4 regions of the Paenibacillus sp. JCM 18996 genome follow, and region 4 is predicted to be linked to each of the others. Evidence: riboswitches for the same ligand, from Rfam matches in the RefSeq annotation. Region 4 holds a riboswitch; each other region holds the start of a gene.

Evidence for each region. Region 4 has a riboswitch for cyclic di-AMP ahead of ACZ5N7_RS13815 (ubiquitin-like domain-containing protein). Riboswitches for the same ligand answer to the same signal wherever they lie in the genome.
Region 1: another riboswitch for cyclic di-AMP. It lies ahead of ACZ5N7_RS04825 (APC family permease); the one in region 4 lies ahead of ACZ5N7_RS13815 (ubiquitin-like domain-containing protein).
Region 2: another riboswitch for cyclic di-AMP. It lies ahead of ACZ5N7_RS04460 (C40 family peptidase); the one in region 4 lies ahead of ACZ5N7_RS13815 (ubiquitin-like domain-containing protein).
Region 3: another riboswitch for cyclic di-AMP. It lies ahead of ACZ5N7_RS01220 (3D domain-containing protein); the one in region 4 lies ahead of ACZ5N7_RS13815 (ubiquitin-like domain-containing protein).

The regions. Positions count from the first base shown of each region.
Region 1 covers NZ_AP043884.1:987,042-995,142, forward strand. Annotated here, with positions in the region: gene istA (IS21 family transposase) at 1-341, opposite strand, end outside; gene ACZ5N7_RS04810 (acyltransferase family protein) at 410-835, opposite strand; gene ACZ5N7_RS04815 (VOC family protein) at 1,219-1,644, shown strand; gene ACZ5N7_RS04820 (YebC/PmpR family DNA-binding transcriptional regulator) at 1,742-2,461, opposite strand; gene ACZ5N7_RS04825 (APC family permease) at 2,755-4,662, opposite strand; cyclic di-AMP (ydaO/yuaA leader) riboswitch at 4,780-4,954, opposite strand; gene ACZ5N7_RS04830 (Cof-type HAD-IIB family hydrolase) at 5,134-5,910, opposite strand; gene ACZ5N7_RS04835 (glycoside hydrolase family 15 protein) at 6,118-7,176, opposite strand; gene rlmN (dual-specificity RNA methyltransferase RlmN) at 7,366-8,101, opposite strand, start outside.
Region 2 covers NZ_AP043884.1:910,872-918,972, forward strand. Annotated here, with positions in the region: gene ACZ5N7_RS04440 (2-oxoglutarate dehydrogenase E1 component) at 1-1,465, shown strand, start outside; gene odhB (2-oxoglutarate dehydrogenase complex dihydrolipoyllysine-residue succinyltransferase) at 1,462-2,754, shown strand; gene ACZ5N7_RS04450 (lipoate--protein ligase) at 3,018-4,025, shown strand; gene ACZ5N7_RS04455 (YwbE family protein) at 4,073-4,267, shown strand; cyclic di-AMP (ydaO/yuaA leader) riboswitch at 4,416-4,556, shown strand; gene ACZ5N7_RS04460 (C40 family peptidase) at 4,558-5,415, shown strand; gene ACZ5N7_RS04465 (hypothetical protein) at 5,551-5,892, shown strand; gene ACZ5N7_RS04470 (ammonium transporter) at 6,005-7,306, opposite strand; gene ku (non-homologous end joining protein Ku) at 7,562-8,101, shown strand, end outside.
Region 3 covers NZ_AP043884.1:247,030-255,130, reverse strand. Annotated here, with positions in the region: gene ACZ5N7_RS01245 (MATE family efflux transporter) at 1-263, shown strand, start outside; gene ACZ5N7_RS01240 (hypothetical protein) at 226-459, opposite strand; gene ACZ5N7_RS01235 (chromate transporter) at 864-1,511, shown strand; gene ACZ5N7_RS01230 (chromate transporter) at 1,523-2,062, shown strand; gene ACZ5N7_RS01225 (ROK family protein) at 2,142-3,350, shown strand; gene ACZ5N7_RS01220 (3D domain-containing protein) at 3,435-4,250, opposite strand; cyclic di-AMP (ydaO/yuaA leader) riboswitch at 4,259-4,438, opposite strand; gene ACZ5N7_RS01215 (carbohydrate ABC transporter permease) at 4,859-5,809, shown strand; gene ACZ5N7_RS01210 (carbohydrate ABC transporter permease) at 5,806-6,627, shown strand; gene ACZ5N7_RS01205 (ABC transporter substrate-binding protein) at 6,680-8,041, shown strand.
Region 4 covers NZ_AP043884.1:2,804,701-2,812,801, forward strand. Annotated here, with positions in the region: gene veg (biofilm formation stimulator Veg) at 1-31, opposite strand, end outside; gene yabG (sporulation peptidase YabG) at 250-1,107, opposite strand; gene rsmA (16S rRNA (adenine(1518)-N(6)/adenine(1519)-N(6))-dimethyltransferase RsmA) at 1,184-2,080, opposite strand; gene rnmV (ribonuclease M5) at 2,077-2,625, opposite strand; gene ACZ5N7_RS13815 (ubiquitin-like domain-containing protein) at 2,726-3,907, opposite strand; cyclic di-AMP (ydaO/yuaA leader) riboswitch at 4,161-4,328, opposite strand; gene ACZ5N7_RS13820 (ABC transporter ATP-binding protein) at 4,610-5,353, shown strand; gene ACZ5N7_RS13825 (ABC transporter permease) at 5,350-6,564, shown strand; gene ACZ5N7_RS13830 (TatD family hydrolase) at 6,550-7,317, opposite strand; gene ACZ5N7_RS13835 (HD domain-containing protein) at 7,352-8,101, opposite strand, start outside.

The sequences.
Region 1 (8,101 bases), 1.8 Mb from region 4:
GTTTCAAAACGTTCGGTCGCTTTGGCGAGCACCGCTGGCCGCAGTGGCTCCATGAACGAACGCAATAGTCGGATCTGGCCCATGTAGCCTTTGGCTTTGATTTCGTCGAACAGTACCGCTGCGTTCAGGCAGCCTTCTTCCATTCGCGAACGGATGTAGTCTTGGAACGGCGCCAGGATGCTCGGTTTCGGCGTTTGCCGCTTGTAAGCTTGCGGACCGTCTTCCCGGAGCCACTTCCCGATGGTCTTCCGGTCACGGCCGAGTTCCTCGGCGATTTGCGTCTTGCTCATTCCTTTTTGTGTCATGTGCTGAATCACGTAAAACTCCCCATTCCTGATCATTGTCTCTCCCCCATAAGGAAGAGTGTCTGCCGATTATGGGGAATTTTCAAGTGCCATTATTGGGGATTTTAGCACTGCCGTTCACAAAAAGCGGATGTGAAGGTTAAACCGGCGGCGGCACGCAGCCAGAAATGTTCACTAGGAACTTTAAGCAGAAGTACAATAGTCATGCAAATGAGAAAGACGAAGTAATAACCTGGTGCTATTCGCACTGCACGTCGGAATAGATAGTATTTTATATCAGGGAGACCCTTCTGGTCCAAGTAGTTCCGCCAGAAAGGAATAGACAATAAAAATCCGCTTAAGACGAAAAACACGCTCACACCCGCATTGCCCGCAAGCAGCAAAGACTGTATTTCTTGAACCCAGCCGAATTGTTGCCGCATCGACAAACGTTGGGCGATATGATGAAAGATCACCGCTAAGCATGCCAGCGCTCTCAGTCCGTCGGCCCCGCCCAAATGAAAATAGTCTAGATTTCCGCTTTTGTTCATCAAAGCTCATCCTTGTCTCCCTTCCCGTTAAGCAGTTGAGTCATATATTCGCCCCCTTTGCTAAAATACCTTCAACTACGGCCGGCTCATGACGAAGCCCGTAACTCCCTAGTGGAATACGGGCTTCTAAATATGGTCATGTAAAGTTAAATCGAAAATCTAATGGCTGTATGCCGCTCATGCAGCGGGCGCTGAACGGGATCTGAATTCACAGATTGCAAACATACGTTCTATGTTATACAATAGAATTATGGGTAACAATGGGAGGTGTAATGGTTTTCATTGTCAAGTATCAAACGGTGCGTGCCCTGGACGATTATTAAAAGTATGGAGCATGGTAGAAACGAACAAAAATCAATTAGAACCTAAGGAGCTGAATAATCATGACACTACGATTGACCCCCTATTTAGTGATGGATGGAAATGCTAAGGAAGCAATTCAATTTTACGAAAAAGCATTGGATGCTAAACTACTCTTTAACCAAACTTTCGGTGAGATGCCGGAAAACCCCGAATTCCCTTTACCGGCAACTGCAAAGGATCGTGTGGCACACGCTATGTTAAAAGTTGACGAATCGGAGCTTATGTTTTCTGATACATTTCCAGGTCAGCCCCATCAAAGTGGAAATCAAGTAACTATCTGTCTCTCAACTAACGACGCGGAAAAATCAAAACGAATTTATGAAGCCTTGCAGCAAGGTGGTCAAGTGAACATGCCGCTGCAAGAAACTCATTTTAGCCCATCTTTCGGTATTGTAACGGATAAATTCGGTGTAACCTTCCAAATTTACACAGAGGGTCAACAATAAATTATTGTAAGCTTTTCTGTTCAACATTACTCCTGTTCGTAATATGAGGTCACCAGATCTTTCTGGTCGACCTCATTTTTCATGACAGGAATTCAGATTAATCAGTAAAATCCACATTGTAGTATACTTGTTGAACGTCTTCCAGCTCCTCTAATGCATCTATCATTTTTTCAAATTGTGCCTGGGTGTCTTCCGGAAGTGTTACGTAATTTTGTGCGAGCATTGTTAGTTCCGCTACCTTAAATTCAGTTATTCCGTCATTCTTGAATGCTTCTTGCAGTGCTTGGAACTGGTCAGGTTCAGCATAAACGATAACGGACTCATCTTCTTCAAAAATGTCCCGTACGTCTATATCCGCTTCCATTAATATCTCAAATACTTCATCTGTGGTTTTACCCACCAGGCCAATGACAGCAGTTTGATCAAACATATATGACACTGATCCGCTTACACCCATGCTCCCGCCGTTTTTATTAAAAGCAGAACGCACAGCCGAAGCGGTACGGTTCACGTTATTTGTGAGTGCATCTACTATCACCATGGATCCATTTGGTCCAAAGCCTTCATATCTGAGTTCTTCATATATTTCTTCTGAACTTCCTTTTGCCTTCTCAATCGCACGGTCAATGATCGCTTTCGGTACATTGTACGTTTTGGCTCGCTCAAGTACAATTTTTAGGGCTCGATTAGATTCTGGATCCGGCTCTCCCTTCTTTGCCGCTACATAAATTTCAACTCCAAATTTGGCATAAATTCGACTCGTATTTGCGTCTTTTGAGGCTTTCTTTTCTTTAATATTGTTCCATTTACGACCCATGCTGTTCCCGCTTTCTTATTTTTACTTGTTCATCGGTTATGACTGCTGCCATCTATAATATTAATACATTATGGAAACCAAAGTAAAACTAACAATAGCAGAGTACTTACTATCGCCATCTCCTCCACTGGATTCCTTTGTTAACTTAAAGTGACAAGACCTAATTCTCGACCTCAAAAATGGAATCAACGATAATTGGAAGATTGTCTCTTACTGACACAGCCCCGAAAACATCAGCACAGTGAATATCCACGAATTTTAGTTGTTTGGCAATACTTGGATTGTTTTAACACCTAGTCATGCAGATGGTAAGGCACTGTCGTAATAATTACATCTTTATGGCGAAAAAACCAGGAACGGATCAATAATGCACTTTGATTATGGAGAATATGGTGCCACCATCTTCTCGGGATAAATTGCGGCATGATCAAATGAATATGATCCGGCTTGCCTTCTTTTACTTCCAACCGGTGTATATATCGGCTTAATGGGCCAAGGATGGAACGGAACTCGCTCCGAAGCGTGATTAACTTGCAAGGATTACCCCATTCCTCCCATTTTTTCTTCATCCTCTCGATCGATTCATCGTCAAAACCGACATAAAGGGCAGCAACCTGCGTATCCAGACTTTTGGCAAATGATACGGTGTTATTTACTACTCGATGCACACCAGACACTAAAACAATGGTGACAACACGGTGCGGACTCGGCAAAGTGGTTTTCGGATCTATGCGAAGCTCCTTTGCGATACAGTCATAATGCTTGCGCACGGCGACCGAGAAGCCAATAATGAATGGCAATATGATTAACACAATCCACGCGCCGGCAAGAAATTTTGTAATGGCCACGACTACCGTCACCAAAGCGGTGATTATTGTACCTATCAAATTAACTGAGAACTTGGCTTTCCACATAGGGCCTTTCACCCTTTTCCAACGGATGCATAATCCGATCTGGGCAATGGTAAAAGATAAGAAAACGCCGATGGCATACAAGGGAATCAATGCGTTGGTTTGCGCTTGGAACACGGCAATGAGAATACAGGCGAATCCGGCGAGCAGCAAAATACCATTTGAATAGCCCAACTTGTCGCCGCGATTGGTGAACGCTCTTGGCAAGAAGCCGTCTGCCGCAACAATGGCGGAGAGTTGAGAAAATCCGGTGAAAGTCGAATTGGCAGCCAAGATCAGGACGATAAAAGTCGACCAAATGATGATTTGATATAAAATTCCATGGCCAAAATAGTGTTCTGCGAGTTCAGACAGCATTGTCTTGTCCGGATTAATTTGAATGCCTTGGACATAAAGATGATAAGCGATTCCCATTAGAGTAAGTCCGGTTATTGCTCCCAATGCGATGTATGTCTTGATGGCACTTTTTTGCTGGGGATCGCGGAACACCGGAACAGCATTGGATATCGTTTCTATTCCCGTCAATGCCGAACAGGCGGAACTGAAAGCTTTTAAGATCAAAAGCATCGTGATGCCTTCCGGCATAGTTCCAAAAATTGGAGTTGAGGGTTGGATAAAGCCGAATCGAAGTTCATCAGCGAAGCCCATAAAAATGACGAGCAGCATGCTTCCCATAAACCAAAAGGTCGGCCAGGCAAAGATGCTGGCAGACTCCGCCACGCCACGCAAATTCACGATAACTAATAACATGACACACAGCAGCGCCAACGTAGTTTTGTAAGGTGCGATCACAGGATAGGCCGATGAAACCGCCTGAATTCCCGCCGACACGGAGACAGCTACGGTTAAGATATAATCCACAAGCAGAGAGCTGGATGCGACCAAAGATGCCCAGGGTTTCTTGAAATTATCTTTAGCGATGGAGTAAGCGCCCCCGCCGCTCGGATAGGCAATAATCCCCATAATGTAAGAAACAATGAGTATAGCCAATAATAAAACGGTTGAAGCCGTAATTGGCAGAATGAGCCATTGAGCTGCACTCCCCAGCCTCAGCAACTCCGTCATTCCGGCTTCGGGACCGTAGGCAACAGAAGAGTATAAATCTGCAGAGAGTATTGGTAATGCGATGACCCAAAACAATTTGTTATGTTTTGCGTAAAGTTCACTGGTTCGCATCGGACGGCCAACCAACACCCTTTTGAAGGAAGTGAAGTTAGACACGGCATACCAGATTGCCAGAACTGCCAATAAAATAAAGACAGCTTCCAATAGTTGTACATGATGGATCATATCGAACCCCCAGCTGCAATTAACGTAGTTTTCCAACTTTCCCCATCGTCTCTGCTATTTCGCATAACAAATAACCACAGAGGTATCCCCTGTGGTTCCAATCGGAGCCCAAGTTGTTCACCCTCTCTAACAACGCTTACGAGGTTAGCTGTCGGATTCGGGCGTTCAGAGTCGCCCTACATTGACGCTCTTAATAAGTGTCAATGATTCACCCCAAATGACGAATGATCATTCATTCGCTCATCAGATGGTTCCCCCGTTTTCCGCTTCGGAAATTCAGCGAATAATGGCTTTGAATTTTTGTTACGTGGTATATCATAATCCTATATCGAGAAAAGTGAAAACAGCAAAAAATACAGTGATATGAAAAATAATTATTATTTTTATCGGTTAAGCGTATTCAGTTCAATATATCTTTTATTATCTGCCTTTTTTCACGCTATTCCTCTTGAAATCATGATTAAGTACAATTCACAGAAGACCGATTTTTTTTAAGCCGAACATTATACCGTCTTCGTGAACAGGTTTTGTTACAAAGTCTGCAGCTTGTTTTAGAGCAGTTTCGGCGTTTCCCATCGCAATCCCCACACCGACTAAACCCAGCATTTCTATATCGTTATAACCGTCGCCAAACGCAACAGCCTCGCTTGCAGAAATATCCATCATTTTTAACATCGCTGTAATGCCCACGGCTTTGCTGACGCCTTTTGGAAGAATATCCAAATCAAAATCATTGTAACGGATCCGGTCAATTCCCATTGTTTCGAACCTATATAATTCCTCTTGTTGCTGAGGGCAATGTAAATATATTTGATAAATGTCCTCATTATCATAGTCCAGGTGTATATCCTCCGGAACACTTACATTAAAGTAACCGAAGTAATTCGTTAGTCTGGCGTCCTCTCTGACGGAGGGTGAAAAAACGGAATATGAAGCCTGCAGAACGCTTAAGTGTGACAATTGGACACATTTGCCGATAATTTCACGCACATACTCCATCTCTAATTTTTTATGAAAAATAATTTCATTTTCATGGTTTGCAATTGAACCATTAAAAGAGACATAGGAATGAACGCCAAGTTCTTTTGCGACCGGAGCCGTGAAGTACGGTGACCTGCCCGTAGCAAGTACTACTTTGATTCCTTTGTTCAGCAGTTGATTGACCGCAAGCCTTGTACTGCTTGGTATTGTTTTGTTTTCAGTGAGAATAGTGCCATCGATATCCAGAAAAACCACTTTCACTGCCACATACAGTCCTCCTTTTTGTTCATTTTATTATTTTAAAAGTTTAAACTCTTTTTATCAAAACTTTTTATATAAATTTTTTGTAATGCCGGCGAAGGAACACATCATAGAAAAAACCGCACCGAATTATATTCGATGCGGCTCACAACTTTGCGTTATTCCTCCATCTGTACGCCGGGAATCGGTTGCCCGGGTCTGCGTCAATCACAATCATACGCGCACCACAGCTCCAATATTTACGGCTTCCTTCGCCAATATATACATCGCGCTGCTCCAGCCAAGAGGTGTGTTAGGATTCGGCACTGCCGTCCCTGCATAATAGAGTTCCGGCAAAATCCCTCCTTCTAACGCTACTTCCTCGGTCCGGCGGATGTAATGCAACGCTTTTTCCGTGTCGCCGAACGTATGACAACACAGAGCCAGCCATGGCAGCCCGAACGTCCATTCCGCCTCTGTTCCGTAATAGAACGATTTCTGTTCGTACCGTCCGTGCGAGCTTTCTAACGTAGAGTAGTAGCTGTCTCCAGCATAACGGATAACTCCTCGTTTGCGCAGCAAACTCGATTCCACCTTCGCTATAATCCGTTCGGCCACGTCCGGGCCGACAAGGTTATAAGGATAAATTAACGATAACTGCGCCAAGTCCACGTCTTTTGATGCACTCTCACGGTCACCAAGCTCTCTCAGCGCCGCTATTCCGTTATCTATTATTTCCAGCGGAACTTCTACAGTGTTAATCAGGCTGATTAAGCCGGCAACGCACGCGCCGATTGAACTGGCGTGGAGTTCCATGTCCTCCTCCCACATTCCGTTGTCGGGACACTGCCAGTATTCTATACATGACAGGTACGCGACAATTTTGGCAACGATTCGTTCATCCGCATTGTTCCGGAGCATTTGCTTGCCTGCGGCAAGTCCGGCGCCAATGCCGAACAGGAATGCGCCGATGGCATCAAGCTGATTATGTCCCCAAGGCTCATGCGTGATCTCCCTGACATCATCCGCAGAGAAACGGGAATGGATAAATTGCCACGTACATTCAGGCTTTACCTTGGTATGGTATTCGATTTTATCTTCGTATTCCGCGAATAGGTCGAGCAAACGGTGATATGTCCGTTCATAGGTATCGCAGGGTTTATCTAGGTAAGGCATTGACATGTATACGCTATCCCGGATCCATACATAGTTATAGTGCGTTGACGAAGATGCCAGGTAAAGTCCGTGTGGCAACCGTAAGCTATCGAGTATTTTGTAACTATCCTTTAACATTGGAACCCCCCCTGATTTTGGTAAATATTCCTGTATTTCTTTTATAACCACTTCGCTTGCCTTCGACACCTATCCCGCCAAATTAGTTAGCGTTGCTCTCTTCATACTATGGCAGCGGGGCACTCTCTTGTTCAAAAAAAAGGCCGCGATATACGCGACCTTTGATCGGATAATGTGTCCTTTTTAAAGTTAACTTTCTATGGTTTGTTTGATCTGTTTGCTTCTTAATTGTCCGCACGCCGCATCGATATCCACTCCATGTTCAAGTCGAACGGTACAACTGATACCTTGCTTTTTCAATGTGTCGTAAAATGCGCGCACCGCTGACTGCTCGCTTCTTTGATATTGACTGTGTTCATCCACAGGATTATACGGAATCAGGTTGACATTGGCCAGATGCCGTCTTTCGCCAATCAATTCAGCCAGCTGCTCGGCATGTTCCCTGCGGTCATTTACATCCTTCAGCAGAATATATTCCAACGTAATTCTCCTGTTTGTTTGTTCCAAATAGTAATCGATCGATTTCATTAATTTTTCAATGGGAATGGCACGATTTATTTTCATGATCCGCGTTCGAAGCTCGTTATTTGGCGCATGCAGCGAGACCGCCAGGTTGACCTGCAGATCGGTGTCGGCGAATGCAATGATTTTATCGGCAAGACCGCTGGTTGAAACAGTGATATGTCTAGGACCGATAGCGAGCCCTTTGTGGTCCTTGATCACCCGCAGGAAATCCACCAGGTTTTCAAAATTATCAAAAGGCTCTCCAATCCCCATAACGACGACGTGGGTTACTCTTTCGTCTTGCTTCTCCTGGTCCAGATGCAGTTGTACTTTCATAATTTGTTCTACAATCTCGCCACAGGACAAGTCACGGCTTTTGGAAAGCAGCCCGCTCGCACAGAAGCTGCATCCGATATTGCAG
Region 2 (8,101 bases), 1.9 Mb from region 4:
GGATGATCCGGAGACGACTCAGCCGATCACCTACGCCACGGTGAAAACTCATCCTACCGTGAGCACAGTGTATGCGAGGAAGCTTGCGGATGAAGGCATAGTGAGTGAAGAGCGGGCCGCTCAGATGAGGGACGAGTCCGGAGAAAAGCTCAAGCGGGCTTATGATGAAGTGAAAGCAAATGAAGACAAGAACGGAAGCGCTTTGGAAATACCCGCTTGGGGCAGCCGTCTCACGCTTGATACCGCCGTTCCGTTGGAGCGATTGAAGGAAATCAACAGCGCGCTGCTGCAGTGGCCGGAAGGCTTTCATGTGTACCCAAAGCTGAAGCGGATCCTCGAAAGGCGCGCCAAAGCGCTGGATGAGGGCGAGAAAGTGGACTGGGCGCTCGCGGAGACGCTGGCTTTTGCCACTTTATTGGCTGACGGGAAACCGATCCGGTTGTCCGGACAGGATTCGGAGCGCGGAACCTTTGCCCACCGCCATCTCGTTCTGCACGATACCGAGACGGGAGAGCTGTTCATTCCTTTGCACGGGCTGGCGCAAGCCAAAGCTTCTTTTGCCGTCCATAACAGCCCACTGTCGGAGGCGTCCGTTCTCGGATTCGAGTACGGGTACAATGTCTTCGCTCCCGAAACGCTGGTGCTGTGGGAGGCCCAGTTTGGCGATTTTGCCAACGCGGGCCAAGTGATCATCGACCAATTTATCGCGGCAGGCCGCGACAAATGGCGGCAAAGGTCCAGCCTGGCGCTGCTGCTGCCGCACGGTTATGAAGGCCAAGGGCCCGAGCATTCGAGCGCGCGTCTGGAGCGGTTCCTGCAGCTTGGCGGCGATGAGAACTGGACTGTGGCCAATCTGACCAGCGCCGCGCAATATTTTCACCTGTTGCGGAAGCAGGCTGCGCTAAGCGAAACGGAACAGGCCCGCCCGCTTATCATCATGTCGCCGAAGAGCTTGATCCGTAATGCCCGGGTCGCTTCTCCCGGTTCGGATTTCAGCGGGGGCGGATTCAGCCCTGTACTGGAGCAGAGCGGTTTAGGCAGCGAGCCCGAGCGGGTGGAACGTGTGCTATTATGCAGCGGTAAAGTCGCAATTGATTTGGAGGAAGCTTTGGAGAACGACAAAAATGCGGACAGCTCCTGGCTTCACATTTTGCGTGTCGAGCAGCTGTATCCTTTTCCGAAGTCGGAAATCGCAGATATCATCCGGCGGTTCCCTAACTTGAAGGAGATGGTCTGGGTGCAGGAAGAGCCGAAGAATATGGGAGCCTGGAGCTTTATGGAGCCGCGCATCCGTGAGGTTGCGCCGGATCAGGCGAAGGTGCGCTATATCGGCCGTCCTGACCGGTCCAGTCCTGCCAGCGGTTATCAGCACGTCCATAGCAGCGAACAGCAGCGGTTAATCTCGAACGCGCTCAATCATAGTGTTAATGAAAAACTAATGGAAGCAGGGAGGAATCGGCTATGACTGAAATCAAAGTACCTGAGATTGGCGAATCCATCACCGAAGGAACGATTGCAAAATGGGTGAAAAAAGAGGGCGATCCCGTGAGTCAGGGAGATTTGCTGCTCGAACTGGAAACGGACAAGGTGAACCTGGAAATTAACGCCGAGCAGGACGGGGTGTTGGCGGAAATCCGCAGGCAGGAAGGGGACACCGTCCAGGTCGGTGAAGTGATCGGTACGATCCGTGAAGGATCTGCCGTGGCTGTGGAAAAGAAGGAGAGCAGCGCTCCGAAAGCGGCTCAGGCTGAGGTGCAGGCGATTACCAATCCGCCTGCGGCAGCAAACGTCCGGCAGGAAGAATCCGCGGCGAATGATAAGGCTGCATTTATCGCGACTCCTTCGGCGCGAAAGCTGGCAAGGGAGCGCGGCATCGATCTAAGCCGGATCCCTTCGAACGATCCGGCCGGCAGAATCTCCGCCGAAGACGTCAGGTCTTATGAACCGGGGGGGCAGGCTGCGAAGCCGGCAAACATTGGACAGGCAGTGAGCAGACCGCAATCCGCGGTACCGCAAAAAGCGCCTGGCGAAGGGGCAGCCATCGACCCCGGGAAGCCGGTTGAAGTCATCCGGATGTCCCGCCGCCGCCAGACGATCGCGAGCCGTTTGGTCGAAGCCCAGCATACCGCGGCCATGTTAACCACGTTCAACGAAGTGGATATGACGGCTATTCTGGATGTGCGCAAACGCCGTAAGCAAGCTTTCGTAGAGAAGCATGATGTGGGCTTGGGATTCATGTCTTTCTTTACTAAAGCCGTTGTCGGCGCATTAAAGGCGTTTCCGCTGCTTAATGCCGAGATTTCCGGGGATCAAATCCTGGCGAAGAAATATTACGATATCGGAATTGCGGTATCTGCGAAAGAAGGCCTGGTTGTACCGGTTGTCCGCGACGCCGACCGGCTGAGCTTTGCAGAGATTGAGAGACAAATAGGGGAGCTCGCTTCCAAAGCGCGCTCCAATACGCTGGCGCTGTCCGATCTGCAGGGAGGTACCTTCACCATAACGAACGGCGGTGTATTCGGATCCCTTTTATCGACGCCGATTCTGAATGCCCCTCAGGTAGGTATTCTGGGCATGCACAAAATCCAGCTGCGCCCTGTGGCGATCGATGAGCAGCGGATGGAGAACCGGCCGATGATGTATATCGCTCTGTCATACGACCATCGCATTGTGGACGGCAGCGAAGCGGTCCGCTTCCTCGTCACCGTCAAGGAGCTGCTCGAAGATCCGGAAACATTGCTGCTCGAAGGGTAACGGCCGGCAGTTTTGTCAGGCTCGCAGCTGTCGAAGCTGCAAGTGTTGGCAGGAAACTGCTTCGAGGGGCGGTGCCGAGTGTGCAGGCAAGAAACAGCCCGGACGGCGGTGCAGTCTGTGCAAATATGAAACAGCCTCGGTCGGACTTGCTGCCGTGCCGGGGCTGTTTTTATCTGCTTCTCTGCATACGATTTAGCGATTTTTGTGTACAGGACTATTTTAGATTAAAATGAGAATACAGTGAGCGGCAGGAGGGGAAGATGTTGCTTTTTATAGACAATGAAGGTATCACCGATCCAAGAATCAACCTTGCCATAGAAGAATATGCTTTGAAGAATTTGCCGATGGACACAAGCTACCTGCTTTTTTATATCAACGAACCGTCGATCATCATTGGAAAAAACCAGAATACGTTGGAGGAAATCAACTCCGAGTATGTCAAAAAGCATGGACTCCATGTAGTCCGAAGGTTATCCGGCGGCGGAGCGGTGTACCATGATCTGGGAAACCTGAATTTCAGCTTCATTACAAAGGATGACGGCGAGTCGTTCCACAACTTCCAGAAATTCGCGGAGCCGGTGATCAAGGCGCTGAAGAAGCTTGGTGTCCAGGCACATTTGACTGGGAGAAACGATATCCAGGTCGGCGAGCGCAAAATATCCGGCAATGCCCAATTCACCACCAAGGGCCGGATGTTCAGCCACGGTACGCTTTTGTTCGATTCCGAAATAGAAAATGTCGTGTCGGCGCTCAACGTGCACCCGGAAAAAATCCAATCCAAAGGCATAAAATCCATTCGCAGCAGAGTGGCCAACATAAGCGAATTTCTGGATGCGCCGATGAGGATTGAAGAATTCAGGAATGAACTGCTGCAATCGATTTTCGGCAAGTGGCCACAGGATGTGCCCCGTGTCCAGCTCGAGGAATCGGATTGGGAAGCGATCCGCCGTCTGTCGAAGGAGAGATATGGGAGCTGGGATTGGAACTACGGCAAATCTCCGGAGAGCACTCTGCATAGCAAGAAGCGTTTCGAAACGGTCGGAACCATAGATGTCCGGATGAATATATCGAAAGGCCTTATCAGCGATCTGAAAATTTACGGCGATTTTTTTGGTGCTGGGGAAATCTCGGATATTGAAGATCAGCTCAAAGGTGTGCGCTATGAAGAGTCCGAGGTGATAAAAGCCTTGTCAGGCATCGATTTGCGGGCATATTTCGGCCGGTTGGAGCCTGAGTCTTTTCTGGATTTATTGATGTTAAAGAATAGTTAGCCCGCTTGCCGCGAATCTCATAAGTTAAGGATGAAGAAGGTGACAGCATGAACGGTCAGAACCGGAGCCATATCCGCCCAGGCCTGGAAGTCAGTATCGTTTTGAAGAAAGACCAGAGGACAGGTGCGTTAACCAAGGGAATCGTCAAGGACATCTTAACGAATTCTCCCACGCATCCCCATGGAATCAAGGTTCGTTTGACAGATGGACAGGTAGGCAGAGTCAAAGAAATACTTAGTTGAGGGACGAAGGCCACTAAGCAAGAAGAAGACAAGAGACTTCAATATGAGGTCTCTTTCTTATTGTCTTAATTTGGACACAATTTTGTTGAAAAATGGGTGTTTACCCTCTTTTATCATATGTTACATTGAAATAGTTGAAAAAACAGCAACAAAACAGATGCCGAATCCAATGGTCCTATCATTGGTACGGGGGACTTATTTTGGGGTGAACGTTTGGCGCAGGCCAGACCAGGGAGCAACCTCTACCCGAACCCGCCAACTAACCTCGGAGGCTACAAGGAGGAAAGCAGTTGAAGGTTTTGGCAAGCTCGCTTGTGTTAACGGGCGCATTTTTGCTGTCCGGTCTTTTTCACGCTCATTCGGCGGAAGCCGCTGTATTGAACAGTAGTGTGAAGGTACAGATTAACGATCACCTCGTGTCTTTTCCTGATGCACAGCCGTTCATAGACGGCAATCAGAATCTGCAGACGCCGATTCGTCTGATTTCGGAAGAATTGGGCTACAATGTGGATTGGCAGATGGATGGTCAGCAGGTGACGGTAACGATAAGCAGTCCAGAGAAAAAGATTGTGATTACGACAGGACAGTCTTATGCCACGGTGAACGGCGAGAAAGTAAGCATTGGCACGCAGGCTTTGTTTCAGGAAGGCAGGGTGATGGTTCCCCTTCGCTTTGTGAGCGAAAACTTGGGAATTACTACCCAATGGGATCAAACCAACTATATTGCCATCCTCGGTAAGGACGGAAAATACCACGCACCCGCATGGTGGGCACCGTCCAAGGTGGTGGAGAAAGCAATCTCCACAAGAATCGTGGAGTTGTCCAAGCAGTATCTCGGCACTGCCTACCAATATGGTGGGACGAGCCCTGACGGATTCGACTGCTCGGGTTTTGTCCAGTATGTTTATGGCAAGAACGGCGTATCGCTTCCCCGGACATCCAGAGACATGAACACCGCAGGTAATCCCGTCGCCCAGCCCAAGGTCGGAGATCTGGTATTCTTCGCCCAGGCTAAGGTCCCTTCACACGTCGGAATTTATTTAGGCAACAATCAATTTATATCCGCCACCGATGACGGTGTTAAAATTGACAGCCTGCAAAGCGGTTATTGGGGATCCAGATACATTGGCGCCAAACGCTTTATCTGAATATAGACGGCCGGAATTTTTTCCGGTCTTTTTTTTAACCAATGCTTTTTTTAATAAACCTTTTCAAGAGCCGCAAAATGAGGTAAAATAGAATCAGTGTGAAAATAGTTAACATAATCAGGTAGGTGAACTCTCATGCTGACTGCGCTTATAACGGATTCTTTCCCTTCAATGGATTCTTCCAAAAATACCGATAAAAATGCGGATGTGTTCTCCCTTTTGGAATCTCTTATCGCCCAGAAAGAGCAGCAGGTCTTGGATATTGAGCAAGCCATTGAGCGTTATGAAAAGAGAAGACTTCGCGAAGAACAAAGCTATCAATCCATGTCAGGTTTAAGGCGTTTGTTGACAGGCAAAAAACCGGATCATCACTTGGCTGTAGAGTATATCCATTATGTTAAGAAGCCGCTTGAGACGGTAAAGCAGCTGAGACAGGAAATCGAGTCGCTTAAAGCTCAATTGAATGAAGAGATCTAACAGTTGTGCTTCCTCCATAAGATGGGGGAAGACAGTGAAAGCCGTTTATCCAATGGATAAGCGGCTTTTTCGTTGTTTGGGGCGCAGTCGATTATTATAGAGTTCCAGCTGATTATTCTTTATCTATGATAGACGGTACAGCAATAAAATCGTGCTCCTCGCTGTAGGCGGGAACACCGTGGATGCCCACATCGAGTCCGACCAGCTCCTCATCTCTGCTGACACGGACCGGAACGAGCAGGCTTATCAATTTCATCGCAAGCCAGGTCAGGCAAAAGCCCCACACACAGACGATGGCGAGTCCCAAAGCCTGAATGCCGAGCAGAGACCAGCCGCCGCCGTAGAACAAGCCCGCGCCGCTGAGGTTGAATTTGGAAGTCCATTCCGGAATGGCAAACAACCCGACAGCCAGAGTACCGATGCTTCCGCTGACACCGTGCACGGCGAAGGCACCGACCGGATCGTCGATCCTTTTGCTTTCAAGGAATTCCGTGGCGAAGATCATGACGATTCCGCACACCGCGCCGATGAAGATAGCCACCCCTTCTGACACATAGGCGCAACCTGCCGTAATTCCCACTAGTCCCGCCAGCGCGCCATTGATGACCATCGGAGGGTCGGATTTCTGATATCGCATCATAGTGAACAGAATGCAGGAAGCCGCACCGGCAGCCGCGGCAAGCATCGTGGTCACCGCGATATGTCCGATCTCCACAGAATAATTGGCGGCGCTAAGCGTACTTCCCGAGTTAAACCCGAACCAGCCGAACCAAAGAATAAAAGCGCCGACCGAAGCTAACGGAAGATTGGAGGGCGGAACGATGTTCGCGCTGCCGTCGTCGTTATATTTTCCAATTCTCGGACCGATCAGCTTCGCCGCAGCCAGCGCGGAGAATCCCCCTAACGCGTGAATGACCGCTGAGCCGGCAAAATCGATCATTCCCAGCTTTCCCAACCAGCCGCCCACTGCCCATACCCAATGTCCCGCAATCGGGTAGATCAGCCCCGTCATGGCTATGGTGTACAGGATGTAAGCTTTAAAGTTGATCCTTTCGGCAACCGCCCCGGAAACGATGGAGATCACCGCAATGACGAAGGCGCACTGGAACAGCCAGTAGGTCTCATGCGAAATGTTCAATTTAATATGTGTGAGATCCCCTCCCATCAGGAACCCGCTCATTCCCAGCAATCCCCATACATCTTTCCCGTACATAATGCCGAATCCGAACAGGAAAAACACCAACGCACCGAATGCGATATCGACAAAAACCTTCATTATTATGCTGGCCGCGTTTTTTCGCCTGACAAAACCCGCTTCCAAAAGAGCGAATCCGCCTTCCATCAGCAAAATCATTGCAGCCGTCAGAATCACCCATATGGTATCAAGTCCGCCGGTCAATTGCTCGACGCTCATTCGTTCATCTCCTGTCATATAAGCTAACTTGTCATACATTCATCCATTATAAAGTGGCAGTAAAAACGATGTCAACAGTATCTGTTAGTAAAACTGACACGAAAGCCCGTTTTTGTCGAAATTACGCCTGATGTTCTGAAGTTAAGTTCGAATTTAGCATTCCCCGCAGGCAGGAGGATATTGCCATCGCCACGATGATAAATCGGGACCAAAACGGTTTAAATAACAATTACACATAGAATGGGAGGGATAGGAATGCAGACCATTTGGAAGGGCGCGATCAATTTTGGGCTGGTGAATGTTCCTGTGAAGATGTTCTCAGCCACGCAGGATAACGATATACCGATGAAAATGCTTCACAAGGAATATTCCGTACCGATTCATTACGTCCGGACCTGCCCCAAATGCGAAAAGGATGTCAACTGGAACGAGATCGTCAAGGGCTATGAATACGAGCCGGGCCATTTTGTGACCTTTGATAAGGAAGAGTTGAATAAACTGGCCTCTGAGGACACGAAGCAGATTAAGATTCTCGATTTCGTGGATTTGGAGGAGATCGATCCGATCTATTACCAGAAAACATACTACCTGGCTCCCGACAATACGGGTACGACCGCATATAATCTGCTGCTGGACGCTTTGGAAGCGACGAACAAGATAGGCATCGCCAATGTGACCATACGCAATAAAAGTTCGCTGGCGGCGATTCGCATTGTGAAGGATTGCCTGGCCATGTCAACCATGTTTTATGCCGAGGAGATCCGCCCTGTCGACCAGGTGCCCAATCTGCCAAAG
Region 3 (8,101 bases), 1.4 Mb from region 4:
TATTGTACGCCGTCTTCTTCCAGTTATCCGACGCGCTGGCCGCCCCTATCCAGGGAGCGCTGCGCGGCTACAAGGATGTAAATGTTACCCTGTTCGTCGCCCTGGTCTCCTACTGGGTCATCGGGCTGCCGACCGGTTATTGGCTGGCCCACTCCTCATCGCTCGGCGCCTACGGTTATTGGATCGGCCTCATCACCGGTCTAGCCTTCGGCGCAGCCGGACTTTTCACGCGCCTGCTCCATGTGCAGCGGCATCCGAAGTAAAACATGGACACAGCAGCCCAAAAGAGGCTGCTGTGTCCATAACCTTCGGGCTAATCTCCGGCGTTACCTTTGGCGATACTTCCGGCGTTACTTTCGGCGATACTTCAGGGACTACCTTCGGCGATACCTCCGGTGCAACCCTCGGGCTAATCTCCGGCGTTACCTTTGGCGACACTTCCGGTTCTTCTTTTGGCATAGTCAACACCTCCATCTGTATTACCATTATTAACCCGGAACCTGAATGTTCTAATATTCCGATATCTGCTCAACCTACTCAAGACGAGAATGAAGCGAAGTTTGAAATCCGGGGTTGCCTGATGAAAGCTACTATATTACCCCCTATCGGTTCTAATCATCCGCCGCACAGCGCCGCAATGCCTCTATCATTTCCCGTTTCGTTATCTTCACATAGAGAACCATAAAAACCGTTTAGGTAAAAAGTTTGGCCTTATTCCGGATATTCCTATCAATTTTGTTGGTTTATTTCTTGATCTACAATATATTTTAATCGTTTTTCAAATCTAGACGTTTGTTTATTCCAAAATGAATTTAAGTATTGTATAATAAAGCTAGTTTATTAGAGACGGGGTGAGATTTCCATTGAAAGGAAAAACTCATGAAACGCATGACAAATGGAAGCTTCTTACCCAAATCTTATGGTCCTTTTTGAAAATCGGCCCTGTCTGCTTCGGTGGAGGGTATGCGATGATCCCTCTGATCCGGAAGGAAGCGGTGGAGAAGCGGGGCTGGGTGGAAGAAGAAGACATCGCCGACCTGCTTGCTCTGTCCCAGTCTGCGCCGGGCGCGATCGCAATCAATGCAGCCATACTGGTCGGATACCGCAAAGCGGGGATCCTTGGAGCGGCGGCAGCCTGTCTGGGAGTGACGCTGCCCGGCTTTCTCATTGTTATCGCCCTAAGCGTCGCGCTGGTGCACCTGCAGAGCTATCCGAAAATCAAGGCCGCATTCGAGGGCATCCGCATCGCCGTTGTCGCAATCATTGTCTACGCAGGAGTCCACATCGGCAAAACGGCCGTTTTTGACAAGGTGACACTGGCCGCTGCGGCAGGCAGCGTGGCCATTCTCATATTCGCTGATATCCATCCGGCGGTCCTGATTGGCTTGGGGCTTGCCGCAGGCATAGCCGCCACTTTTTACCGAAAGAAGCAGGGCCTCAAGACTCACTATGCTAAACGAAAAGAAGCCGGATATAAATACAAAGATTATTACATCGGAGACGGTATCTAGGGGGTGTGTCCATGGTGATCCTGCAGTTGTTCGCCGTTTTTTTTGTGGTCGGCCTGGTGTCCTTCGGCGGCGGCTACGCGATGATCCCCGTCATAGAGCGGGAAGTGACATCGCATCATTGGCTCACTACTCAACAGCTTACAGACGTAATCGCCCTGGCGGGGATGGCTCCGGGTCCTATCGCTACCAACAGCGCCATTATAATAGGCTACCGCACATCCGGATGGCTTGGAGCTTGCGCCGCGGCGGCCGGGATCGTCCTGCCCTCGCTGCTCATCCTCATAGTTGTGGCCGCTTTTTTGCAAAAATATCATGACAATTTATGGGTCAAATCCGCTTTTTACGGGCTCCGTCCCGTCGTTGCCGTTCTTATTTTCTATGGTGCGTACAGGTTTGCCTCTTCCAACGGATTGATCGCGGCAATCTCGCTGCATACCGCCGTTGCCGGACTTATTTTTGCCGCAGCTCTGTACGCTTTGTTTGTAAAGAGGATGCATCCGTTGTATGTCATTATGCTTTCCGGCTTGCTGGGCGCAGCCATCTATGGTTAATCGCCCGCCGCTCATGTATAATAAACCCTTGTAGCCAGCTCTTTTTGTGACAAGAGAGCTCGATGACGGGGGTTTTTTTATGGATAAGCTTTTGCCGCAGAACCGGCTGCCAAACCGGAAAAGCAAAGAAGTATACGAATTGATCCGCAAACAGGATATTATGTCGAAGATAGATCTTCTGGAGCAAAGTTCGATGACGGGCAGCACGCTCACCCGAACGCTGGAGGAAATGACCGCTCAGGGCTTGCTTGTGGAAGCAGGGCTGGGAGAATCCACCGGAGGGAGAAGGCCCATCCTGTACCGGACGAATCCCCTGTATGCTTATGTGGTCGGCATCGAAATTTCCAGGCTTAGCTCCAAACTCATCCTTTGCGATCTGCATATGAACAAGCTGGAAACGAAACGGTGGCTGATGACGGAAAAAATGACGCCAGATGCACTGCTGACCGAACTGGTCTCTTCCATGGAATCCATGCTGTCCGGGCATGCCATCGAAGCCTCGGCGATACTGGGCATCGGAATCGGCGCCGTAGGACCTTTGGATTTTGCCGCCGGGATGATCTTGAGCCCGCTGCATTTTCCCGCTCCGGGCTGGAGCAACGTGCCTATAGTGCAGCTTCTGGAGGACCGGCTAAACATCCCCGTCTTTCTGGATAATGGAGCGAACACGGCGATCATAGGCGAATATTGGGCGGACCGCCGGCGGGATTACCGCCACCTGCTGTACATCCATCTCGGGGTCGGCCTTCGTTCTTCGATGACCGCGGGCGGAAAGGTGGTTTACGGGGCGGTGGATATGGAGGGCTCGATCGGCCAAATGATTATTCAAACCGACGGACCCCGGCTGAACGCATCCGGAAATTACGGATCCCTGGAATCCTTCGCGTCCGTCCACGCTTTGGAGCAGGCGGCTGTTTCCAGGCTTAAGCAAGGGCGTGAAAGCGCGCTGCGCAGCATCACGGGCGCCCCGGAGAAAATCACATTCACCGATTTGACCGCGGCTTTAAAGCAGAACGACCCCTTGACGGTCGAATTGTTCACACAGTCCGCAGCATACTTCGGCATCGGGCTGGCCAACCTCCTTAACATTCTTCATCCCGAGAAAGTCATCCTGGGCGGCCCGCTTATTAATGCGCACCCTTTGTTCTTCCGGGTTTCCACCAAAGTGGCCATCCAGAACACGTATTATTATCCGATTTATCAGGTTGTTTTCAGCCAGGGCCGTCTTGGAGAAGAAGCTCTGGTGACGGGTGCGGCGGTAATGGTAATCAATAAGCTGACGGAATAAAAATGTGAGAGTCCCCGCTTTGACGTCAAAACGAAAAAGGCCCGTACTCATAAAGTGCAGGGACCTTTTCCATATCTATCTCTATTATAGTACATATATTTTGACGTTCTGAATGCCGAACGAGGAAATTTGATCATTCGATCCGGGCAGGAATATATCGATACGGTTCCCTTTAATGGCTCCCCCGGTATCCGTAGCTTTAAAGGTCATACCTTTTACCGGCAGCCCATTGTGGTTATAACCGGTTACGTACACCGTGGAACCCAGCGGAATCACTCGGGGGTCGACAGCGATCGTTCCGAGCTCAAGTTTATTTCCCATGGCATCCATACCGGCATACCCTCCGTTTTCTTCCGCAGAACCGGAATAGGCTGTGGCTTTAGCCTCGATCTCTTTTTTAAAATTGGCAGGCGCGTCGGCTTTAGCCTTGACCGGGACTGCTTTAGTGGCATCAGATTGAGCAACGGCTGCTTTGTTGGCATCAGGTTCAGCCGGAGCAGACACTGTCTTTTCATTGACTGGCGCGGGTGCCGGTGCAGCGGCAACTACCACGGGTTGGGGTGCGACAGCCACGGGCGCAGCGGCGGGCTTGAGGTTGGCGAGCAGCGGGGCTGACACATCAGCCGGTGCCTTCTCCGACGCGTCAACGGCTGCAGCAGCCGGGGCGCCAGTAGCTGCCGCTTCAGCATTGGGCTTTACAAAACGTTCCACCTGCTTTGGTCCGAAAATCGGCCACTCCACAGTAAAATTCACAGCCTGCGCTTTCGTTTTTACTGCAGCGGTTTCTGCCTGTAGAGGCAGCGGAGTTTTCGCCGCAAAAGAAATAGGACCGCTTACGCCAAGAAGCCCCACGGCAATCCCCATTACAGGCATTGTTTTTTTCAAAGAAAAAAGGTTCATCTGGTATCGTCTCCTTTTCTATTCGCCTACGAGGTTAGTTGACGGGTTCGGGCCCAAGGATACAGCCCTAACGAAAAAAGCTCGATTCACCCCTGCAGCGCAAGTTACAAAAGAACAGCGCCTCGATATATCGTCCCCCGCACTTCAATTGAAATATAACGTCCCTGAAGTCTCGGCTCCTACCAAACTACCATACTGAAACATCTATAGAAACACCCAAAAACTGCAAATAAGCACAGCGAAATTAACGTTAAAAAAAATTCATATCCCTGCAAACGGGTTAACTGTGGGGCGCCACAATGTTTACACTGCGTAAACAATTCAAATAAACGAGGAATTTTTTAATGTTTCTTTCTCCCCATTCTCATCATACTTTAATATAAAATTAACTTGACAATGCCATTTCACTGCGCTTTTATGTACAAAAAAAAGCCTGCGGATTACACTTCCACTCTGATTTTGCAGGCTGTTAAACCACATATGCGCTATACCACAATATCTCTCGACATAAATCGACAACTGTTAACAATTATTTTACATCCCGCTAACTTGCGAAAAACATTCCTTCTCTATAATGAGACAAGTCAATTAAAGAAGGAGGTCAGCCTATGGGCATGGCAAAAAATAATATAGATATATCACAACCAGCCCGGATTGCTTCACCAAAAACCCAGTCCCGCCGGCTAGCCGTATGGAAAGAAACCGGCCTCGCCTACTTGTTCCTTGCTCCTTCTCTGGTTTTATTCAGCATCTTTCTATTCTATCCGCTGCTGAGAACCGTGTATCTTAGCCTGCATATTACGGATCCAAGGGGTAGAGTCGCGGCCTTTGTGGGAACGGACAATTTCAAGGAGTTGCTAGTTTCCGATAAATTTTGGACAAGTCTGCAAGTCACGGGTTTGTTTGCGTTATTCACAATCCCGCTCGGCATCGTGGCCTCGCTGTTATTGGCCTGGTTAACAGTAAACCGGCTGCGCGGCATAAAGGTGTTTCAATTTTTCTTTGCCCTCCCAATGGCCATTTCGGCCGGTACCGGCGCCGTAATCTGGATGGCGCTGTTCCATCCGACCGTAGGGATACTCAATTATTTTGTGCAATCGATCGGGCTCCATCCTGTTTCTTGGCTTGCCGACCCCGCATGGGCGCTGATTTCTGTCTCCATAATGACGATATGGATGAACCTGGGCTTCAATTATCTTGTACTGCTCAGCGGAATGCAGGGAATTTCCCAGGAAATTTACGAGAGCGCGAAAATAGACGGTTCTTCTCCGTACCATACTTTTCGCAAACTCACCCTGCCGCTGATCTCTCCGACCATATTTTTTGTGTCGATCGTATCCATCATCAACATACTGCAGACCTTCGGCCAGATTCATATTATGACCAAGGGAGGCCCGATCAATAGTACGCGAGTGCTCGTTTACGCGATTTATCAGGAAGCGTTCGTCAACTTCCAATTTGGTGCGGGCAGCGCCGCAGCCCTTATCCTGTTTGCCATCATTATGGTGCTGACGGTCATCCAGTTCACATTTTTCGAAAAGAAGGTACATTACCAATGATAACTAAACCGAAAGCAGCATTAATGTACGCTCTGCTCGTTTTACTGTCGCTGGTAGTCATGTTTCCTGTCCTGTATACTTTCTGGAGCGCGCTGCTGACCCCCGCGGAAGCTTCCAAGTACCCGCCGCCGCTCCTGCCCTCTTCCTTTTATATGGGAAATTTTATTGGTGTTCTGGCAGCCGTGCCGATCATCGATTTTATCAAGAACAGCTTTATTACCGCGGCGAGCATTACAATAGGACAGCTGATTACCGCCTCTTTGGCCGGTTACGCATTCGGGCTGCTGCAATTTAAAGGAAAAAAGCTGCTGTTCGCCCTGTTCCTCTCTACGATGATGGTTCCTTCGGAAGTCACGATGATTCCTAACTATTTAACCGTTAAAGCCTGGGGTTGGATGGATAGCTACGAGGGATTAACGGTGCCTTTCATGGCTACTGCCTTCGGCACCTTTCTTTTAAGGCAATTTTTCATGCAGCTTCCCAGGGAGCTGTTCGAAGCGGCCAAGATTGACGGCAGCGGCCAGATCAGAATTTATTTCTCCATTGCGCTTCCTTTGAGCAGGCCGGGTTTAGCCACCCTTGGCGTATATGCGTTCCTGCACGCCTGGAATCTGTATTTATGGCCCTTGCTCATCACAAACCGCGATACGATGAGAACGGTGCAAATAGGTATTTCCATGCTGCAGTGGGAAGAGTTCACTTCTTGGAACCTGGTGCTGGCCGGCGTCACGCTGGTGCTGCTCCCTTCCCTGATTCTGTTGATGCTTGGATTGAAACAGCTTGTACGAAGTATAAGCGCCGGAGCAGTAAAAGGATAGATATGTCCCTCTAGAAGGTTCATATATAAATTAAAACCAAGGAGAGAATCCGATGAAAAGCAGTTTTAGAAGTTTTTTTCTGGTTATAATGGCTGCATTGATGTTATTCAGCACCGCTTGTTCCAAAGGAAACACAGGTGATAACGCAGCAAGCCCTGCCCCAGCGGCTAAGGAAAGTCAGCCGGTTAAAGTCGTATGGTGGCACTCGATGGGCGGAGAGCTCACTAAAGCGGTGGACAAGCTTGTTGCGGATTTTAACGCGTCTCACAAGGATATTAAAGTAGAAGCGATTTACCAGGGAAACTATGACGAGAGCCTGAACAAAATGAAAGCCTCTATGGATTCCAAGAGCGGACCGTCCCTGATCCAGGTTTACGAAATCGGCAGCCGCTTTATGATCGACTCCAAGGCTATCACTCCGATGCAGAAGTTTATTGACGCCGATAAATTCGACGTTTCCCAATTGGAAGAGAACATTCTGGGCTACTATACACTCGACGGCAAGCTGAACTCGATGCCGTTCAACACTTCCAACCCGGTTCTTTATTACAACAAAGACATGTTCAAAGCGGCGGGCCTGGATCCTGAGAAGCCTCCTGTAACTTACGAAGAAGTGGCTGATGCCGCGAAAAAGCTGACTAAAGACGGAAAATATGGCGCTTCCTTCGCCCTTTACAGCTGGTTTATGGAGCAGTTCTTCGCAAACCAGGGCGCGGAGCTCCTGAACAACGGAAACGGAAGAACGGCCCCTGCTACGGAGTCTCTTGTTAACGCAGAAGCTGGCGTTAAGACTCTGACTTGGCTGAAGAGTATGGTCGACGACAAGTCGGCATTAAATCTCGGCCGTAAAACCGACGATACGAAAAAAGCTTTCACTGCAGGCCAGGTGGCTATGACGCTTGATTCCACGGCTTCCTTGAAAGGAATTGTAAGCTCGGTCGGAGACAAGTTCCAAGTCGGCACCGCGTTCCTTCCAAAGCCGCAAGGGGCTAAGGATGGCGGAGTGATCGTAGGCGGCGCTTCCCTGTATATCTTGAACAACCGTCCCGAGGCGGAGCAAAAGGCCGCGTGGGAATTTATCAAATATCTCGTTGCTCCGGAACAGCAAGCTTATTGGCACATCAATTCAGGATATTTCCCGATCACAAAGAAAGCTTATGATCAGCCGAGCGTAAAAGAAAATATGACGAAATACCCGCAGTTTAAAACTGCTGTCGACCAGCTTCACAGCACCAAGCTGAACAAAGCTACCCAAGGCGCTGTAATGGGCGTATTCCCGGAAGCAAGACAAATCACGGAGACGGCGATGGAAGAGGCGGTCAACGGCAAGAAACAGCCTAAAGAGGCACTCGACGCCGCAGCCAAGGAAATTACTAGCAAAATCGCGACTTACAACAAAACCGTCAAGCAATAACTGTCAATCCAGTTGCACTGATTTCCCCCGATTATCCCCTTGTAACAGCAAAGAGCAGAG
Region 4 (8,101 bases):
GTTTAATTTCCAACAGCGCATTTTTAGCCATTGTTCTCTACCACCTCTTTCTTTATACATTATACTCCATTTGAGGAGGCTTGTCAAACAAGGCCAATTATTATATCAGTAGTGCACGCGCATTGTCAACGCATCGTTCTAAATTTACCTTTTCGAATGTATTATAATTCAGACTTGGTTGCTTTATGCAGACAAACCAAAAAACCCGTCTGAGCTTTGGAATTTCCAAGCTGACCGGGCTTTGCCGATTTACACTGAAACAGAATAAGTTACTTTCGGAAGGCCTATACGATAGCATCCTGTGGATTCAAGTCCTCCGATTCCTTGGATACCGCTTACTGTCATGTTTATGACATCCGGGATACTGACCGTTTCCCGAACCGAGGTGTAGGCAAATTTTGCAGCAATACAAAGCGGATCCAGCGCATGGATCAGGATTCGGGCGGGGGAACTGGCAAAGTTGGCGCCCGCTTCCACCAAGGCCTCAAAGTGGGATTGGCAGGCACCCGCGATCACGGTCAGGGAATCCAGATTCCTGTCGTACTGGCGTGCCACCTTTACAGCATTCACAAAATTATGGGAATTTTTATAGGAATTGAGACTGTTTACATCTCTCCGATGCTTAATGATCCCGTCATGTCCTGTGATCACCACGATATCGGGAAGAACCTCCGGCAGCAGCGTGTAGAGCGCTTCCGCCATACCGGTCTCCGCCACGTAGTAGCCTTTCGCGGGAATTCGCAGCTGTTTGTAAAGACTCATGCATTTCTGCAGATAGGAAGGATCACCGTCCAGATGGAGCACTTTTCCCGGCAGTTCGAAGTATCCCTTGTCCTCGACCCCAGGATTTCTGGACATCGCCTTTTTCAGAATGGACGTTCTATAGTCCTCCATTTTGTGCATGGACTGAACGACTTGGGGCTGGGTTCGAATGGTGCGGGTCCAAAAGTATCTAGCGTCTGTCAACGTTAAATCTTGGACAGGAGAGTCCGCCAACAGCCGATACTCCACTCCTCTTAAGGTAGCCCACGCGCCTGTGATTGACTCGATTTTGAAAATGATGTCACCGCCGTAAGATCTTCTTGTGACCAGGTCTCCTAGATTCATAAGCTTAATCCCCTCCGATGTATCATATGCGCGAGGGTGGGCTTTTGGTGTGAATAAATTCGCGGATAAAGCGACGCTATCTTATCGAGGCCAGCATCGCGTTACTAAGGCACGCATACTCCTCGATACTGAGCGTTTCGCCACGCCGGGATGGATCGATCCCGCATGCGGACAGAACGGCCTGAAGCTCGTCCTTGCGCTCTTTCCCATACAAACCTGAGACCAGGTTGTTCCACAGCGTCTTGCGCCGCTGGGCAAAGCTGGCTTGAATCACTTTGAAAAAGTGTTCTTCGTCCGTGAGCTGCACCGGAGGAGATTTTCTTACCCGCAGCCTTATTACAGCTGAATCCACGTTAGGCTGTGGGATGAATACCGTGCGGGGCACGATCGTCACGATCTCGGGCTCGCAATAGAATTGGACGGCGATGCTCAAGCTCCCATAATCCTTGCCCCCCGGCTTCGCCGCCATCCGTTCGGCGACTTCCTTCTGGATCATGACGACGATATTGTCCAGAGGCAGCTTTTCCTCAAGCAGCTTCATAATAATCGGCGTAGTAATATAATAAGGCAGGTTGGCCACCACACTGACGCCCTGAACATCCCGGAAATGCTGCCGGAACAGCCCATGCAGATCAAGCTTGAGCACATCCCCATGGATTACGCTTGCATGCGGGTAAGGGTCCAATGTCTCGGCGAGGATGGGAATCAGCCTCTGATCGATTTCTACAGCGGCCACCTTTCCCGCGATTTTGGCTAACTGCTGTGTGAGCGCGCCAATGCCCGGACCGATTTCCAACGCCCCTTTGCTCTTGTCCAGCCCGGCGGCTCCGACAATTTTATTTAATATCTTGTAATCGATAAGAAAATTCTGTCCAAGGCTTTTCTTTAGCGTAAAATCGTATTTTCGGATCAATTCCTTCGTCCGTTTCGGAGATGCAATATCTTCAGAAGAAAAAAAATCATTCATCGTCATGGATTAACCTCTTCATCTAGTTGGGTTAAGGCCGCTTCGAATTCTTCCCTGGTGATTTGAAACATTCGGCAGCGGTTGAAAAATTGTTTACCGTTAGCATACCCTATTCCGAGCGCGTTGCCTACGGCCAACCGGCGGGAAGAAGCCCGGGGATGCACAATGAGCCCCGCTTCCAGGAGATCGTCCCAAGTAATCCGCGATTCGGCGCCGGCATAATCGGTCCTCACCTTGCTGAGCGCTTCCCGGATGGCTTCCGGAGCCGCGTTCTCCACACCGATATCGCCTTTCAGTGTAGCTTCTTCTTGCCTCAGAAAAGCGTGCTTGCAGCCGGGGACGTGCTGAGTGATGATTTTCCTTATTCTTTCCCCCGCATGATCGGGATCCGTAAACACGATCACACCCCTGCGGCGGTGGGCGAGCGCGATGCGATTCAATATCGCCGTATTAATCGCGGACCCTCCGGTTTCAATCGTTTCCGCCTCGACCGCCCTACGGATGGCAGCGGTGTCGTCCTTGCCTTCTACTACAATAATTTCTTTAATCATTATCCGTTTCTCATCCTTTATACAGAAAAAGAAGAGGCCGCAACCTCTTCTTCACATTATACCTAGATTATATTTAAAATAGCACAATATGAATATTCAATCAATTCCCTACAGGCTTGTTGGGTCCGATCACATAAACAGTAAAGCCGCTTTTCCGGCCGAACCGGTTGGCGTAATCTTCACTGTCGAAATAAACGTCGATGATCTTTCCTTTCACGGCACTGCCGGTATCCTCCGCCCTGCGGAAACCGAGACCCTCAATGTAAACCCACCATCCAAGCGGTACCACGCTCGGATCTACGGCAATCGTCCTGCCTTCGGTTACGCGGGTTCCGGTTGCGGTCATCCCATATTGGGGGTTGCTGCTGGATTTGCCGGTTGAACTGACGCCTGCCGCATAAGCGGTCAAGGACACGTTATTCAACACCTGCTTATAACCGAAATTCATACCGCTTTTGCTGACTACCTGCGTATCGGCAGGGGCGCTGGCCGGAGCAGAAGCCGGAGCAGCTGCCGGGACGGCCGTAACGGCTGCGGTTACCACGGGATTCTTCGTACCCACCGCAACAATCCTGTCCTCACTTGGCGCAGCAACAGACTCATCCACAATCGTTTCCGAGACCAGCTCGCCGTCCTCAAATACTTTTTCTTTCTGCTTGACCAGAACTCCCTGCTTGCCTTCTTGAACGACCTGCTCCTTGCCTTTAAGCAAATTGTTGTCGTTCTGCTGAATAACTCCGAAGTATATAGGCACATTCTCCTGTTCGGTCTCTTTCTTGACGCGAATGATTCTGACATCCGATGTATCCGATAATTTCGTTTCCGGGGAAGGAACGACCTTGTCGTCTTTCCCAAGTGCTATATGTAAGTTTCTCAAAGCACTCTCTACCGTTGTACCGGTGGTGTAAACCGTTGTCGTCTTTCCATCAGCTGTCAATTGGACTGGTTTTCCACGATCAATTGTTATTCTCTGTCCGTCTTGAATCTTCCCATTCAGAGGAATATTAACAAGATCATGCTCCCCAATCGATATGGCTTGTTCATCCAGTAGGCGTTGCAGGACAAGCTGCTTGGTTTTTACTACCTGCTCTTGTCCGTTCACCACCACGGATACGCTTTTGGTAGCCGTACCGTATAACATCACCAAGAACATGAAAGTCATAGCGCAAGAGATAATTGATATCGTTGATATCAAACGCAAGTTTTCATGCTTCCATCGCAATGCGAAGGATAGGTTGGATGATCGCTCTTCATGGGTTTGCCGGTTGTCTAAAGCTCCCACTTCTTCGGTCCTCCTTGTAAGCCTCGCCGTCGTGTAGTGCATGATTAATTTTGACGTGACTGTGGTATTTTACTTACATCCCAACATTGGCTTCATACTTCTTCGTTCGAGCCGGGAGTCGTCCACCTCCTTTGAACAATGTATGAGCTGCAGTTCTCTAATATCCATATTTCCGGGCAACAAAAAAAGCCAAAAGAGAAGAGGACTTCTCTCGTGGCTTTTCCAATCAATCAGAAACAGTACACGATGTTAAGTTACCTCTCTCTGCACGCTTACGAGGTTAGCTGACGGATTCGGACGTGAGAGTCGCCCTACCTGGGCAAGCGGTGCTTGCCTTAGGATTCACCCCTGATACCATGAACATGGTACCATGACTTGGTTCCCCCGTTTCCCCAAAAGGGAAACTCAGCGATACGGAAATATGATAAGATGTATTAAGTTATCATGAAAGCTATGATACGCTGTAAATTATGACATGTAAAGTCTGGAAATTTTCTAAAAATGGTCAAAAAAAGATAAATTCCAATCAAATACTGCTTTTTACCGAATAAAAACAGGTTATTTCTTTGTATTAGGTTTAGTTTTCTTGTTTTTCTCGACATATCGCAAAAAGCATGACTTTTTTATCATTTTTTTGCCCTATATGGGCATAAAAACCCACACATATTTTACATAATTTCCCTTAAAAGAGAGGTGCTCGTTTTGGAAACTTCACTCAAAGTGGACGGGCTTTTCGGCGGCTATCTGCCCCGGAAGCCTTATCTGCGTGAAATCAGTTTTTCTCTTCGTCCGGGCGAAATGATGGGCCTGATCGGCTTAAACGGCGCGGGAAAAAGCACAACGATCAAACATATTCTCGGACTTCTTAAGCCGCAGCAGGGAACGATTACCATCAGCGGCCTTAAGCTGGAGGAATCTCCTCTACGTTACCGCAGCCTGTACGCTTATGTGCCGGAATCCCCCGAATTGTATGAGGATCTGACTCTCCGCGAGCATCTGGAGTTGACCGCGAGGGCTTACGGCATTCCCGAACCCTTGTTCCGCGAACGGATGGATTTTCTGCTTGAGGAATTTCAAATGGCCGACAAGACCGAAAGCTTTTCGTTCCAGATGTCCAAGGGGATGAGGCAGAAGGTAATGATCATGAACGCTTTTCTCATTGAACCCCAGCTTTATATCATCGACGAGCCATTCCTCGGCCTTGATCCGCTGGCCATCCGATCCCTGCTGGAATTGATGGTGAAATTCAAAGAAAAAGGCGCGAGCTTCCTCATTTCTTCGCACATTTTGGCGACGATTGAAAAATATTGCGACGGTTACGTCGTCCTGCATAAAGGACGCGCTCTTGCCCAAGGGTCCCTCCGGGAGATCGCTGCGGCGGCCGGCAGTCCAGGCGCTTCGCTTGACGAGACGTTTTTCGCTTTGATCAAGGAGGGGGACAAGTGAAGCAATCGGACCAGCTATGGAGCGGCAGGCTCGCCGCTTACCGAAAAAACAATCTTCAGTATTGGAAAGATGTGTTTCGAAGCGGCTTCGGCACTTTTTTGCTGCTTGGCTTGATCGTGTTTTTTTACTTTTACCGAAAATTGCTTGACGGGCTCCCCGTTACCTACCCTTACGAGTGGATCGCTCTAGCTGTGCTTATTCCGCTGCTGGTCATCTCTCCCGTGCGGACCCTGCTGAAGGAAGCAGACCGCGTCTTTCTTTTGCGGCTGGAGGGAGAACTGGGCGGCTATTTTCGCAAAGCCTTGCTCAGGAGCATCGGCATGCAGCTCCTATGGATCGGGGTGCCCCTCCTCATCCTGTGGCCCCTAATCAAGCACTGTACCGGCGCGGGAACTTCCTATCTGATCACACTCCTGGTCAGTTTCTTTCTCATCAAAGCAAGCAATTTGGCTGGAAGCTGGTATGAAGACAAGCTGCAGTATGCCACCTACCGGACGGTGCACTCCCTCTTTCGGTGGGCAGCGACAGCTTTAATCGCTTACATGCTTTTAGTCGCAAGTTGGCCCATTGCCGGTCTGTTGCTGCTCTGCAGCTTGGCTGCATCGGCGCTGTATATGCGGGGCACCCCGCGCTTTCCCGTCAACTGGGAACAGCTTATCCAGCAAGAAAAAGATCAGCAGGCGCGGCTGTACTCCTTCTTCAGCTTTTTTACGGATGTCCCTGCCCGGTCTTACCGGGTGAAAAGGAGATCGGCGCTGTCGCGGCTTGCCGATTACGTGCCTTTTACACAGCATCACACATTCTTTTTTCTTTATGCAAAATCGTTTATCCGGTCGGAGCTGTTCGGCATCTTGTCCCGGATCACGCTTATCGGCGGCTTGCTGCTTATCAGCGCTGTCTCGGACACCGGCAGAGTGCTGTTCTTCCTCGGGACTTTGGGAATTTCGGCTTTGCAAATCTCCGGGGTGGAGCAGCTGCAACGTCATTCCTTTTGGGTGAAATTATATCCGCTGGAAGGCCGGACAAGGGTGCAGGCGGTGGGCCGCATTATTTTCCGGGCGCTCGTTGTGCAGCTCATTGTGCTCTCGCTGCTCCTTTTGGTGTTTACGGGGATGCAATGGATCTGGCTGCCGGCCGTATGCCTGGCCCTTATCGCTTGGTACAGCTTTCGCTTCGTACCGCGAAAAATCGACAGCTTACCTCAAGCCTAATAATGAAATGGCGTTATTTGTCGTGATTTCGGCCAGCTCTTCCAGGGACACGCCCTTGATTTCTGCTGCCGCCTCGGCGACAAGCTTCACATACGACGTTTCGTTTCTTTTGCCCCGGAAAGGGTGAGGCGTCAAATAAGGAGAATCGGTCTCGATGAGCAGACGGTCTAAAGGCACCTTCTCCAGCACTTCCTTCGGTTGTTTCGCATTCTTAAAGGTGATGGGCCCCCCGAACGAAAGATGGAAGTTCATATCCAGACACAGCTTGGCGATCTCCCAGGATCCGGAATAACAATGCATGATGCCGCCAATCTCCGCCGCCTTCTCTTCCCGCAAAATATCCACGATATCCTGGTGCGCGTCCCGGTTATGGATCACGATCGGGATACCGATCCTGCGCGCCAGACGGATCTGTTCGCGAAAAACCCGCTGCTGCACGTCTTTAGGGGAGGTGTCCCAGTAGTAGTCCAGGCCGATCTCGCCCAGTGCCACCACCTTTTCATGCCTGCACAGCTGTTCAATCCAATCCAAATCTTCGGGCGTCATGTCCTTAGCGTCCTGAGGGTGCCAACCGACGGCTCCCCAGATGAAATCATACGCTTCCACCAGCTCCATCGATGTCGGAATCGTTTCTCTGTTGAAGCCGACGTTTACCATCCGGGTGACTCCCGCTTCATAAGCCCTTTTAATGACCGCATCACGGTCTTCGGCGAAGGCGTCCGCGTTTAAATGCATATGGGTGTCTGTTAACATGGCTGCTCCTTCTGCGGTTGTTTTTGGCTTAAAATCATAGAGATTGCATCGAATGGCTGATTTCCTCGGGAAAATACAAATGATGCTTTCCTCTGCGGATGCCGCTTATCGAGCGGACAATGTCGGATTTTTGGGAAATCTCGGTCAGCTGCTCCTTCTCGTCCAGCAGCAGAATCGGCAGGCTGTCATCCTCTCGCCCAGGCCGGTACACATCGTAGGGGAGAGTAGACGGATAATCGATCTGCAGGTAATAGGACGAATCAAACCCCATCCTTTGCATCCCCGCCGTTATCGCTTCCAGCAGACTCGGCGAAACATCGTCGACTGCCACATATTTAAACAGCTTGCGATGCATGAATCTGCCGCATAAATCCGAGAGGATCTGATCCTGCTCATAACTCCACTGTATCAGTATCGTCTGCATCATCGACTCGTCCAGCAGAAAATAGTTTTCCAAGCTGATCGTGCGCTCAAACATTTCCACCATAGGCCTCAACATAAATCGATAGGAATAGCCTTCTTCGTACAGCATTTTGGCCCTTTGAAAAATTTTATTCAATATCACCTCTGCACTGCGTGTGACCGGGTGAAAGTACACCTGCCAATACATCTGGTACCGGGACATTAAATAGTCCTCCACCGCGTGCATTCCGCTGTCTTTGACAACGATCCTCCCTTTGTACGGCCTGACGATCCGCAGAATACGCTCCAGATCAAACGTGCCGTAATTGACTCCGGTGAAATAAGCATCCCTCAGCAAATAGTCCATCCGATCCGCGTCCAG